2 regions of the Arthrobacter sp. NPDC058192 genome follow, and region 2 is predicted to be linked to the other one. Evidence: predicted binding sites of a transcription regulator. Region 2 holds the regulator's gene; the other holds the start of a gene.
What was found. The regulator HrcA, encoded in region 2, represses chaperone genes, less so after heat shock. The targets are predictions, from matches to a motif close to TTNGCACTCGNNNNNNNCGAGTGCNAA.
Positions count from the first base shown of each region.

Region 1: a site for HrcA is predicted at 2,901-2,927, ahead of ACFVVK_RS17570 (FmdB family zinc ribbon protein). Genes of this name have one in related genera too.

Region 1 covers NZ_JBHVVJ010000018.1:114,298-119,346, forward strand. Annotated here, with positions in the region: gene ACFVVK_RS17550 (hypothetical protein) at 1-459, opposite strand, end outside; gene ACFVVK_RS17555 (GNAT family N-acetyltransferase) at 602-1,222, opposite strand; gene galU (UTP--glucose-1-phosphate uridylyltransferase GalU) at 1,228-2,145, opposite strand; gene ACFVVK_RS17565 (5-formyltetrahydrofolate cyclo-ligase) at 2,250-2,873, shown strand; gene ACFVVK_RS17570 (FmdB family zinc ribbon protein) at 3,016-3,267, shown strand; gene ACFVVK_RS17575 (RcpC/CpaB family pilus assembly protein) at 3,869-4,423, shown strand; gene ACFVVK_RS17580 (AAA family ATPase) at 4,551-5,049, opposite strand, start outside.
Region 2 covers NZ_JBHVVJ010000030.1:11,778-16,826, forward strand. Annotated here, with positions in the region: gene ACFVVK_RS20210 (DUF4870 domain-containing protein) at 1-257, opposite strand, end outside; gene ACFVVK_RS20215 (DUF3097 domain-containing protein) at 433-1,284, opposite strand; gene hrcA (heat-inducible transcriptional repressor HrcA) at 1,517-2,530, shown strand; gene dnaJ (molecular chaperone DnaJ) at 2,594-3,730, shown strand; gene ACFVVK_RS20230 (16S rRNA (uracil(1498)-N(3))-methyltransferase) at 3,733-4,515, shown strand; gene ACFVVK_RS20235 (GerMN domain-containing protein) at 4,539-5,049, opposite strand, start outside.

The DNA.
Region 1 (5,049 bases), on a different contig from region 2:
ATTCATTTTCCGCCTGCGGTCGCGGACAGCGAGGCGGCGGAGTAACGCCACAGCAACCACACCGCCCGCCAGCGCCGCCACCGGCAGCCAGCCGGCTCCGACGCCAAACAGGCGAAGGACCGCGGACACCACACCTGTGAGCAGTGAAAGAGCACCGGCAACGGCAATGGCCAGTCGCCTCCAACGGATCCTGAACGCCCGTTCAACAGGCGCGGCCCCCTCGGAGCTTGCCCCGGTTGCTGCGGCTCTGCCGGCGTTCCCCGGGTGCTGGGTAATGATCATCGGCCTCTCCTGCTGCGCCGCCATTTTCATAACCTTCCCCGCGTGTGGGTCTGCTGGTTCAATGTCGACGACGTCCGCCAGGAATTCGCCTGCAGGCTGCAGTTGGTGACGCCCGTTCCGGAGAACGTAGGGCGCCACCCACACGATCCAGAGCGCAACAGCAATGACAAGTATCACAGAGCTGCTAAGAGGGAAGTCCACACACAAAACCGTATGAGGTATATGGGGCACGGAGCCGCATTGTCAGGGGTGTGTCGCGCGCGCCGCGGCAATTGGCCGCCGTGGGGGCAAAGGGGCTGGTCAGGCGGCCACCACGGGTCTACACCGAACGGCTCCGCAACCACCTTTTGAGAAGCCCTTCCGGCACTTCTTCAGCCGTGAGCGCGAAGGTGCGGTGGTCCGCCCATTCGCCGTTGATGTGCAGGAAACGAGGCCTGAATCCTTCGTCGCGGAACCCGAGTTTTTCCACCACGCGCAGGCTGGGCCCGTTCTCCGGTCTGATGTTGATCTCCATGCGGTGCAGCCCAAGGGTTCCGAAACAAAAGTCCGTTGCCATGGCCACGGCGGTCGGGGCAATCCCCCGCCCGGCCCGGTCCTTGTCGACCCAGTAGCCAAGCGTCGCCATCATGGCCGATCCCCAGACGATCGAGGAAACGGTCAACTGCCCCACCATGACCGGCGCCTGGTGGCCGGGAGTCCATTCCGCGATCACGAAGGGCAGTGCCGTGGCCTGGGCAGCCTGGGTCTTCAGCGACCGCACCATCTGGCGGTAGTCCGGCAGCCCGCCGCCCGGAACGGGGTTTGAAGCCTCCCAGGGGGCCAGCCACTCGCAGTTGCGCGACCGGAGCTCGGTCCACTCCTTCCGGTCCCGGTACCGGATCGGGCGGAGCACGATGTCGCCGCTCTCCAGCGTCACCGGCCAGTTGAAGCTGCCCCCCACGGGAGTTACTTGGTGAGGCTGGGGGCCAGGCTGGACGCGAAGCCGGGCAGCCATTCGCGCAGGCCCGGACCGAGGTCCTCGCTGTCGCAGGCCAGCTGGACGCAGGCCTTGAGGTAGCTGAGCTTGTCGCCGGTATCGTAGCGGCGGCCGCGGAAAACGACGCCGTACACGCCGTAGCCTTCCCCCGTCCCTGCCGAGAGTTCCTGCAGGGCGTCCGTCAGCTGGATTTCACCGCCCCGGCCCGGCGCGGTGCGCTCGAGCACTTCGAAGACGGCCGGGTGCAGCACGTAGCGGCCAATGATGGCGAGGTTGGACGGCGCGTCGGCGACGTCCGGCTTCTCCACGAGTTGCTTGATGCGGACGAACTCCTCGCCACCGAGTGCTTCGATGTCGGCGCAGCCGTAGGCGCTGATCTGGGATGGATCCACCTCGATCAGGGCGACCACGGAGCCGCCGGTCTTTGCCTGGACTTCGATCATGGTGCTGAGGAGTTCATCGCGGGCGTCAATGAGGTCATCGCCCAGCAGGACGGCGAACGGCTCCTGCCCGACGTGCTGCTTGGCGCGGAGGACCGCGTGGCCCAGGCCCATGGGATCGCCTTGGCGGACGTAGTGAATGTCGCCGAGGTTGCTGGCGGCCTGGATGGACTCGAGCTTGGCCGTGTCCCCCTTGGCCTTCAGCGTGGACTCCAACGTGGGAACGCGGTCAAAGTGGTCCTCCAACGCCCGCTTGTTACGGCCCGTGATCATCAAAATGTCGTTGAGGCCGACATTCACGGCTTCTTCAACGACATACTGGATTGCCGGCTTGTCAACGACAGGCAGCATTTCCTTGGGCATCGCCTTCGTGGCCGGAAGGAACCTGGTACCAAGGCCCGCGGCGGGGATGACGGCTTTGCGGACGGAAGCGTTCGGTGTGTTCACTCGACTAATCTAGCGGAGGGACCAATCATTGCGTAATTATTCGCGCGGTCCTGCAGCCCACGAACCGGTGCTGCAGGGACTTTAGCGGCAGAGGACGGGCCAGGATGATGTCAAAGGACGAAATACGCTCCAGCCACAGGGCCAGGCGGGCCGCCCTGCCGGGGGCCGCAGTCGACGCCGCCGCTGCAGGCATCGCCAGGCACGGGCTCGGGTGGGCTTCCGGCATGGCCGACGGCGGCCGGGGCACCTTTGCGGCGTACCTCGGGGTGGACGCGGAACCGCCCACACTGCCTCTTTTGTCTGCGCTGGAGGCTGCCGGGCACCGGGTACTGCTTCCGGTTTGCGAACCCGGTCTCGAACTGAGCTGGGTGTACTGGACGCCGGAGTCCGGATATGCCCGCAGCAGGTTCGCCCCCATCCAGGAACCGGTCGGAGAGCGTCACGGCACTGCCGTGATGCTTGACGCCGACGCAATCTTCCTGCCGGCCACCGCCGTTGATTTTTCGGGCAACCGCATCGGCCAGGGCGGCGGCTACTACGACAAATTCCTAGCCACACTGGCTGGCCTGAGCGGCCCGTCCGGCCGGGCATCCGACGCCGGGACGCCGCCGACTGCCGCCGTCGTTTATGACACAGAGGTGCTTCCGGCGGGCAGCATTCCCGCCGAGTCGTTCGACCGGAAGGTCGACGTAGCTCTGACACCGGGTGGGATCGTCCGGCTCCGCTGAGAAGGGGGTCCGGCAATGGTGATAGAATTGGCACTCAGGCCCTGCGACTGCTAAGGGACGGACACCGCCGAGAAATGTATCGGCCGGAGTTCCGACCAGACAGCACGGGACCTGCTCGTTTGCCCCAGAGTGAGGATTTCCAATGCCCACGTATGCATACGCCTGCAAGGACTGCAGCCACTCCTTCGAGATCGTGCAGTCGTTCAGCGACAGCTCCCTGACGTCATGCCCGGAGTGCCAGGGCACCCTGCGCAAGAAGTTCAACAGCGTCGGCGTAGTGTTCAAGGGCTCCGGCTTCTACCGGACCGACTCGCGCGATACTAAGGGCAGCACCGTTTCCCCGGCCCCTGCCGCTCCCGCGGCGCCGGCGCCCGCCGCCGCTGCCGCCAGCTAGCCCTCCCCCGCGGTAGCCCGCTTCCGTGTAGTCGGTGGTCCGCCCGGATCGACTCGGCGGCTCTGATCGACTCGGCGGCGCCTCACAGCGTGCTGGGTCGCGGGGAATTCCCTTCGCGGGGGTCTGCCGGCACATCGGGCACCGACTGCCTGTCCCCCGTGATTGTGCCCGCTTGGCGTTATCCACATAGGCGGTAGCGCATCTGCCCGCGGCGTGGGCCACTGCGTACCGTGGCGGCATGTCACTTTTCGTAAGCCCGGCTTTCCCGGTTTTACCCCTCCGCTCTTTCTCCCGGACTTCATCCCTGTCGCCGCCAACGCGCGCAAAGGGCCACTGCCGCCCAGCCCGCGGGGTCCGCCACCAAGGCCCTCTCCGCACCAGGATTTCGGCCGCCAGCAGCTCCGCTCAGCGCCGGACCGGCCTCCGCGGCCCGCACCCACAGCGGCTGTCGCGCGGTCGCCAGTCGCGCGGTCGCCAGTCGCGAGGTCGCCTGCCGCGTGGCCCGCTGTCGCGGCGCCGGGTGAGCGGATGGTTGAACCGGCACCGGCGGCTTATCGCGGCACTCTTATTGTGCACCGCCGCCGGCGTCACCGTTCAGCAGTTGACTCCTGCGCCTGCCGATTCCATCATTGCTTTCGCGGCGGCGGCTGATCTTCCCGCCGGAAAGACCGTGGCCCCCGGCGACCTCAGCAGGATCGGCGTGCCGCCCGGACTGGTGCCGGCCGGCAGCCCGGATAGCGAGAAAGCGTACGAGGGCAAACAACTGGCCGCACCCCTGCGGAAGGGCCAGCTCGTCACAGATGCCCAGGTGCTTGGCCCGGGCCTGCTCGCGGGCAGCCCGCCCGGCTCCGTAGCCGTGCCACTAAGGATGGCCGATCCCGCGTCCGTCCAACTGGTCTCCCCGGGACAACTCGTCAACGTCGTGCTCACCAGCGGCAATGGCCTTGAAAAACCCGGCGAGAGCCAGATCCTCGCCGAAGCCGTGCCGGTGCTGTGGACGTCCGTGCAGGGCGGAAAGGCAGGGACGTGGCTGGCGGGCGCGGACACCGACGGACTGATCGTGGTGGCTGCCGCAGCCGATCAGGCGCGCCGGTTGGCCGGCGCATCCACCCAGGGCAAACTCTTCTTCGTGCTGGTGGCTGCACCGCCCGGGTAACTCCCGGCAGCCCTCAAGCCGGTGGCCGTCGCTCTGCGGGTCCTTCCGCGCTCCGGCCCAACAGGCCGGGAAGCTTTCCGCTGTGAGGCCGCTGCCGTGGGTATCTTTCAGACCAGCGCGGCCAGCCTCAGCCCCAGTGCGGAGGCTTCTGCTCCTGGAGCCAGGCGTCGTGGTCGTAATTGTCCGGCTGGTCGCCCCAGCGCCGCGGGTCGTCCTCGGCTGCCTTGTTTGGCAGCACGCCTGCGGCGGCGCCCGGCGGTGTCGCTGCGCGACGTGACCTTTCCTTCGGCTCCCGGCCCTTGGGCTCCTGGTCCGCTCCCTCGCCGGTTGACTCCTCGGCCGGCGCGGGGGCGCCACCGTCCTGCGCGCCGGAGTCCTGGCTGCCGGAGTTCTTCTGGATGTCGCCGTCCGCACTCATGCTGCCGGCCCCCTCCCTGCCTGTCATACCTGATTCTAGTTCCCTCCGGTGCCCGGATTCGGACTGGGGCGTGTCCTCGTGCAACCCTGCAGGCCGCGCCGCATCCGTCGGGGCCAGCTGCCCAGATAGGTCCTCCGGGGACTCCTGCGCGGGGACGTCCTGCCCTGCAGACTGCAGGACCGGGGACTCTCGGCCCGAGTGTCGTTGC
Region 2 (5,049 bases):
ACGGCCGCGAGAGTCGGCGGCAGCGTGAAGTTGAGGGCTTCCTTGGACTCCTGCGCCGTGAAGGGGCCGCGGTCCTTGAAGATCAGGTAGATCAGCAGCGAGGGCACGCAGCCCAGGATGCCGCCGAAGTGCGCGAGCGTGGCCCACTGGCGGTCCTCGCTGGCCGTCAGTGGCAGCGCATTCGCGGGAACGCCATGGTACGGAGGCCGGGCGTTGCCTGCCTGGTTGTCCGTGTGTTCGCGTGCGTTATCTGCCACGGTGTTGCCCTTCAGATTGCGGGGATGCGGTGCTGCTGGGGTTGTGCCTTCACTAGCGGGTCCGCGCCGGAAGCGCGGCCGCCGTATCAAGAATACTTGCTTGGGCGCGTCTGTGGACATCCGCGGCGTCCCCGCAAGGGACTTGGGCACGGTGTCGACCAGGGGGAAGCATGGACTAGGGCACAGTGAGGAAGTCAATGACTTCCTCGACCCGGCCGAGCAGGGACGCCTCCAGATCGGCGTAGCTGCGGACAGCGCCCAGGAGTTTTTGCCAGCCGAGGCCAATGTCCTCCTTCGTGGTGTGAGGCCACCCGAAGGCCGTCAGGATGCCGGTCTTCCAGTCGACGCCGCGGGGGACCACCGGCCAGCGCTCAATTCCCAGGACGGCCGGGCGGATGGCCTGCCACACGTCCACGTAGGGGTGGCCCACGATCAGGACGTTGCCGGCAGCACCAGGCGAGGCCATCACGGCCTCGGCGATCCGCGATTCCTTGGAATTCGGCACGAGGTGGTCAACGAGCACGCCAAGGCGGCGCCCAGGGCCCGGCCGGAACTCGGCCACGGCGCCTGCGAGGTCGTCAATGCCGTGCAGGGGTTCGACCACGATGCCCTCCACCCGGAGGTCGTCACCCCAGACCTTCTCCACAAGCTCGGCGTCGTGCTTGCCTTCCACCCAGATCCGGCTGGCCTTGGCCACCTGGGCGCGCTGCCCGGCCAACCGCACCGAGCCCGACGCCGTGCGGCCGGCACCAGCGGCGGCCGCTGCCTGCCTCGGGGCCGGTGGCATCAGCCGGATCGGCTGTCCCTCCAAGAGGAAGCCGAAACCGAGGCGGAAGGACCGCGACTTGCCCCGCCGGTCCTCCAGCGCCACCACGTGCATGCCGCCCGACTTTTCCACGCGGGTCACGGCGCCCACCCAGCCGGACTGGACCTCCTCGAGGACCATCCCGCGTTCCACCGGCACTTCGGGCAACTGCGTCTTGGCGGGGGCGGACAGGTCCTGCGGTCCCCAGTTTTGATACGACATCTCTACACGCTTACTTTTGCAGTCGGAACGTACGGCGGTCAGTGAAACACTCCCGCGGGCCACGCCTGGAGCGAATCCAATGCTAACAACGCGGCGACTCATATTAGACTGGTTAGCACTTAGGCATGTCGAGTGCTAACCCCTGTCCGGCCGCGGACCGCCCTGGCACCGCTGGGGGACGCGAACCGGACGGCGCGGCACCGGCTGCGGGAGAGTCGATTGGAGGTGGAGCGTGAGCGAACCGCGCAAACTCGAAGTGCTGCGCGCCATCGTGGAGGACTACGTCCATTCCCGCGAGCCCGTCGGTTCCAAAGCGCTCGTGGAACGGCACCATCTTGGCGTCTCCAGTGCCACGATCCGCAACGACATGGCTGCGCTGGAGGACGAGGGGCTCATCACGGCACCGCACACGAGTGCCGGCCGGATCCCCACTGACAAGGGCTACCGGCTCTTCGTCGACCAGATCTCCGCCGTCAAGCCGTTGTCCCCGGCCGAGCGCCGGGCCATTCAGGCGCTGCTGGAAGGATCCGAGGACCTCGACGACGTCCTCGACCGGACCGTGCGGCTCCTCGCCCAGCTGACCAACCAGGTCGCCGTCGTGCAGTATCCGCTGCTGAGCCGCGCCAAGGTGCGGCACATAGAATTCGTGCTCCTGGCGCCCCGGAAGGTGCTGGCGGTCCTGATTGCGGATACCGGCAAGGTGGAGCAGCGCGTGATCGACGTCGGGCAGGACGTTCCCGACGACGCGGTGGCGGAACTGCGCACCCGGTTCCTGGCCGGCCTGTCCGGAACCCCGCTGAGCCTGATGCCGCAACTGCTGCCCGCCGTCGTGGCAGGCGGCTCGCCGGCGCACCGCGGAGCAGCCCAGGCCCTTGCCAGGGGCCTGGAGGCCCTGGCCACGAGCAGCCGCGAAGAGCGCATGGTCATGGCCGGCACCGCCAACCTGGCCCGCTCCAATCTGGACTTCCCGCTCAGCATCGGGCCCGTGCTGGAGGCGCTCGAGGAACAGGTCGTCATGCTCCGTCTCCTGAGCGAGATGGCGGCCGACCCGCGCGGCGTCACGGTCAGCATCGGCCGCGAAAACCCCTACGACGGTCTTGCCGAGGCGTCGGTGGTGGCCACGGCCTACGGGCCTGACGCCACGGCTAAGGTCGGCGTACTGGGCCCCACCCGGATGGACTATCCGACCACTATGGCCGCCGTGCGCGCGGTGGCCCGCTATCTTTCGAGGATCCTGGGCCCCTGACGGACCCGGGACAAGACGCGACTTCTTGCCCACAGGCAATACGAAAAGGAAGAGATACACACTTTGAGCACCCACTACGACGTTCTTGGAGTCTCCCGCGACGCATCCGGGGAGGAGATCAAGAAGGCCTACCGGAAACTGGCCCGCACCCTGCACCCGGACGTGAACCCGGGGGAGGACGCCGCGGACCGCTTCAAGGCCGTCACCCACGCCTACGAGGTCCTCTCCGATCCGCAGAAGCGCCGGGTCTATGACACCACGGGCAACGAGAACGGCACCGACAACGGCTTCGGCGGCGGCAGCTACGCTGGCCAGGGCTTCGCCTTCCAGGACATCTTCGAGACCTTCTTCGGCGGCGGCGCCGGCGGCGGCCCGGGCGGTCCGGCGTCCCGGATCCGCCGCGGCCAGGACGCGCTCATCAGCGTGCGGATCGACCTGCGCGACGCCGTGTTCGGGGTCAACAAGAAGCTCGAGGTGGACACCGCCGTCGTCTGCCCCACGTGTGAGGGTTCCTGCTGCCGCGAGGGCAGCCACCCCGTCCGCTGCGACATCTGCGGCGGCAGCGGCCAGGTCCAGCGGGCCGTGCGGTCCATCCTGGGCCAGGTCATGACCTCCGCCCCCTGCGGGTCCTGCGAAGGTTTCGGCACCGTCATCAAGGATCCCTGCAACGAATGCAGCGGCCAGGGCCGGATCCGCAGCCGCCGGTCCCTGACCGTCAAGGTCCCCGCCGGCGTCGCCACCGGCACCCGCATCCAGCTGTCCGGCCAGGGCGAAGCAGGACCCGCGGGCGGTCCGTCCGGCGACCTGTACGTCGAGATCCGGGTGAACAGTGACGCGACCTTTGTTCGCGACGGCGATGACCTCCACGCAACCCTCAACATCCCCATGACGTCGGCGGCCCTGGGCGCCGAAATGAGCCTCGAGACCTTTGACGGGCAGAAGGAGATCGACGTCAAGCCCGGCACCCAGCCGGGCGAGGTCATCACGCTGCGCGGCCTGGGCGTCACCCACCTTCGCGGTTACGGCCGCGGCGATCTGAAGGTCCACCTGCAGGTGGAAACGCCGGAGAAGCTCGATGCCGCCCAGGAAGAGTTGCTCCGTCAGCTTGCCAAGCTGCGGGGTGAACACAACCATCCTGGAAAGCTCGCGGCAGGCGGCGGAGTTTTCGCCAAACTGCGGGAACGGCTCGGTAGCCTCTAACGGTGAGTAACCCGGTCTTCTTTACCGCCCCAGGAACGCTGGACCAGCAGGTCCCCGGTTCCGTCTTTGTCCTCGACGGTGCAGAGGCGCGCCACGCCGTCACCGTCAAGCGTCTGGCCGTCGGGGAAGCTGTGGACATCGCCGACGGCGCCGGCAAGCGCCTGACCGGCACCGTCGCCGCCGTCGCGCCCGGCGAACTGACCGTCGAGTGCCTGGACATCGCGGAAGAGCCGCGGCCGGGGATCGGCTTGGTGCTCGTCCAGGCCCTCGCCAAGGGCGACCGCGACGAACTCGCGGCCGAAACGGCCACCGAGCTCGGCATTGACGCCGTCATTCCCTGGCAGGCCGAGCGATCCATTGTGCGGTGGAAGGCCGAGCGGGCCGCGAAGGCCCACGCCAAATGGCAGGCCGTGGTGACAGCTGCCGCCAAGCAGGCGCGCCGGGCGTGGATTCCGGAGGTCCGTGCCGCCGTTGACGGCGCCGGGCTGCAGGCGGCCGTGGCGGCCGCAGACCTCGCGGTCATCCTCCACGAAGACGCTGTCCGGCCCCTGCGGCAGGTCCTCGAGACCTGGCTGGACGGTCTGAACAGCAGTACGCCCGGCGCCGGCGGAGCCGTGGAAATTCTGCTGATCGTCGGGCCGGAAGGCGGAATCAGCCCGCGGGAGGTGACCCGGCTGTGCGACGCGGGCGCGGTCACCGCCCTGCTGGGACACCACGTGCTGCGCTCGTCCACCGCGGGCCCAGCCGCCACCGTGCTGGCCAGCGACATCCTCGGACGCTGGTGAGCTGAGGCTCCGTTGCTTCCGGCTCAGTTAACAGTGAAGCCGCGGGTATCGACGTAGAGTTCCTTGTTGCTGTCGGTCCGGTCCACCTGGGACACACGGACCTCGTAGCGGCCCGGGCCGAGGTTGACGGACAGTGTGAACAGCCCGTACTTCGCGGCGTCGGCCGAGGCCGTGGCGCTGCCGGTGAGATAGGCGGTCTTGGCGTTATCCGCATCGACCTTGAGGACCTCCCAGCGAAGTTTCGCGCCCGGGACGGTGCTCCGGCCGCTGATCTTCACCGCGCCGTCAGCCATTGACGTTCCTTCTTGCGGATCAATGATCCACACGGGGGCAACCATTCCGGCGCTGCGCGACGTCGGCGCGCCCAGGCGGACATGGTCGAAGGCGACGTAGTCCGTGTGCCCGTCGACCAGCACCACTACCTGGACCTGCTGGCCGGCATCGATCAGCCCTGTGCTGGCGGCGGCCGCCGTCGCGGTGTAAACGAGCTGCTGGATGGCACGCTCGGCCATGGCCGCGTCCAGATTGCTGTTG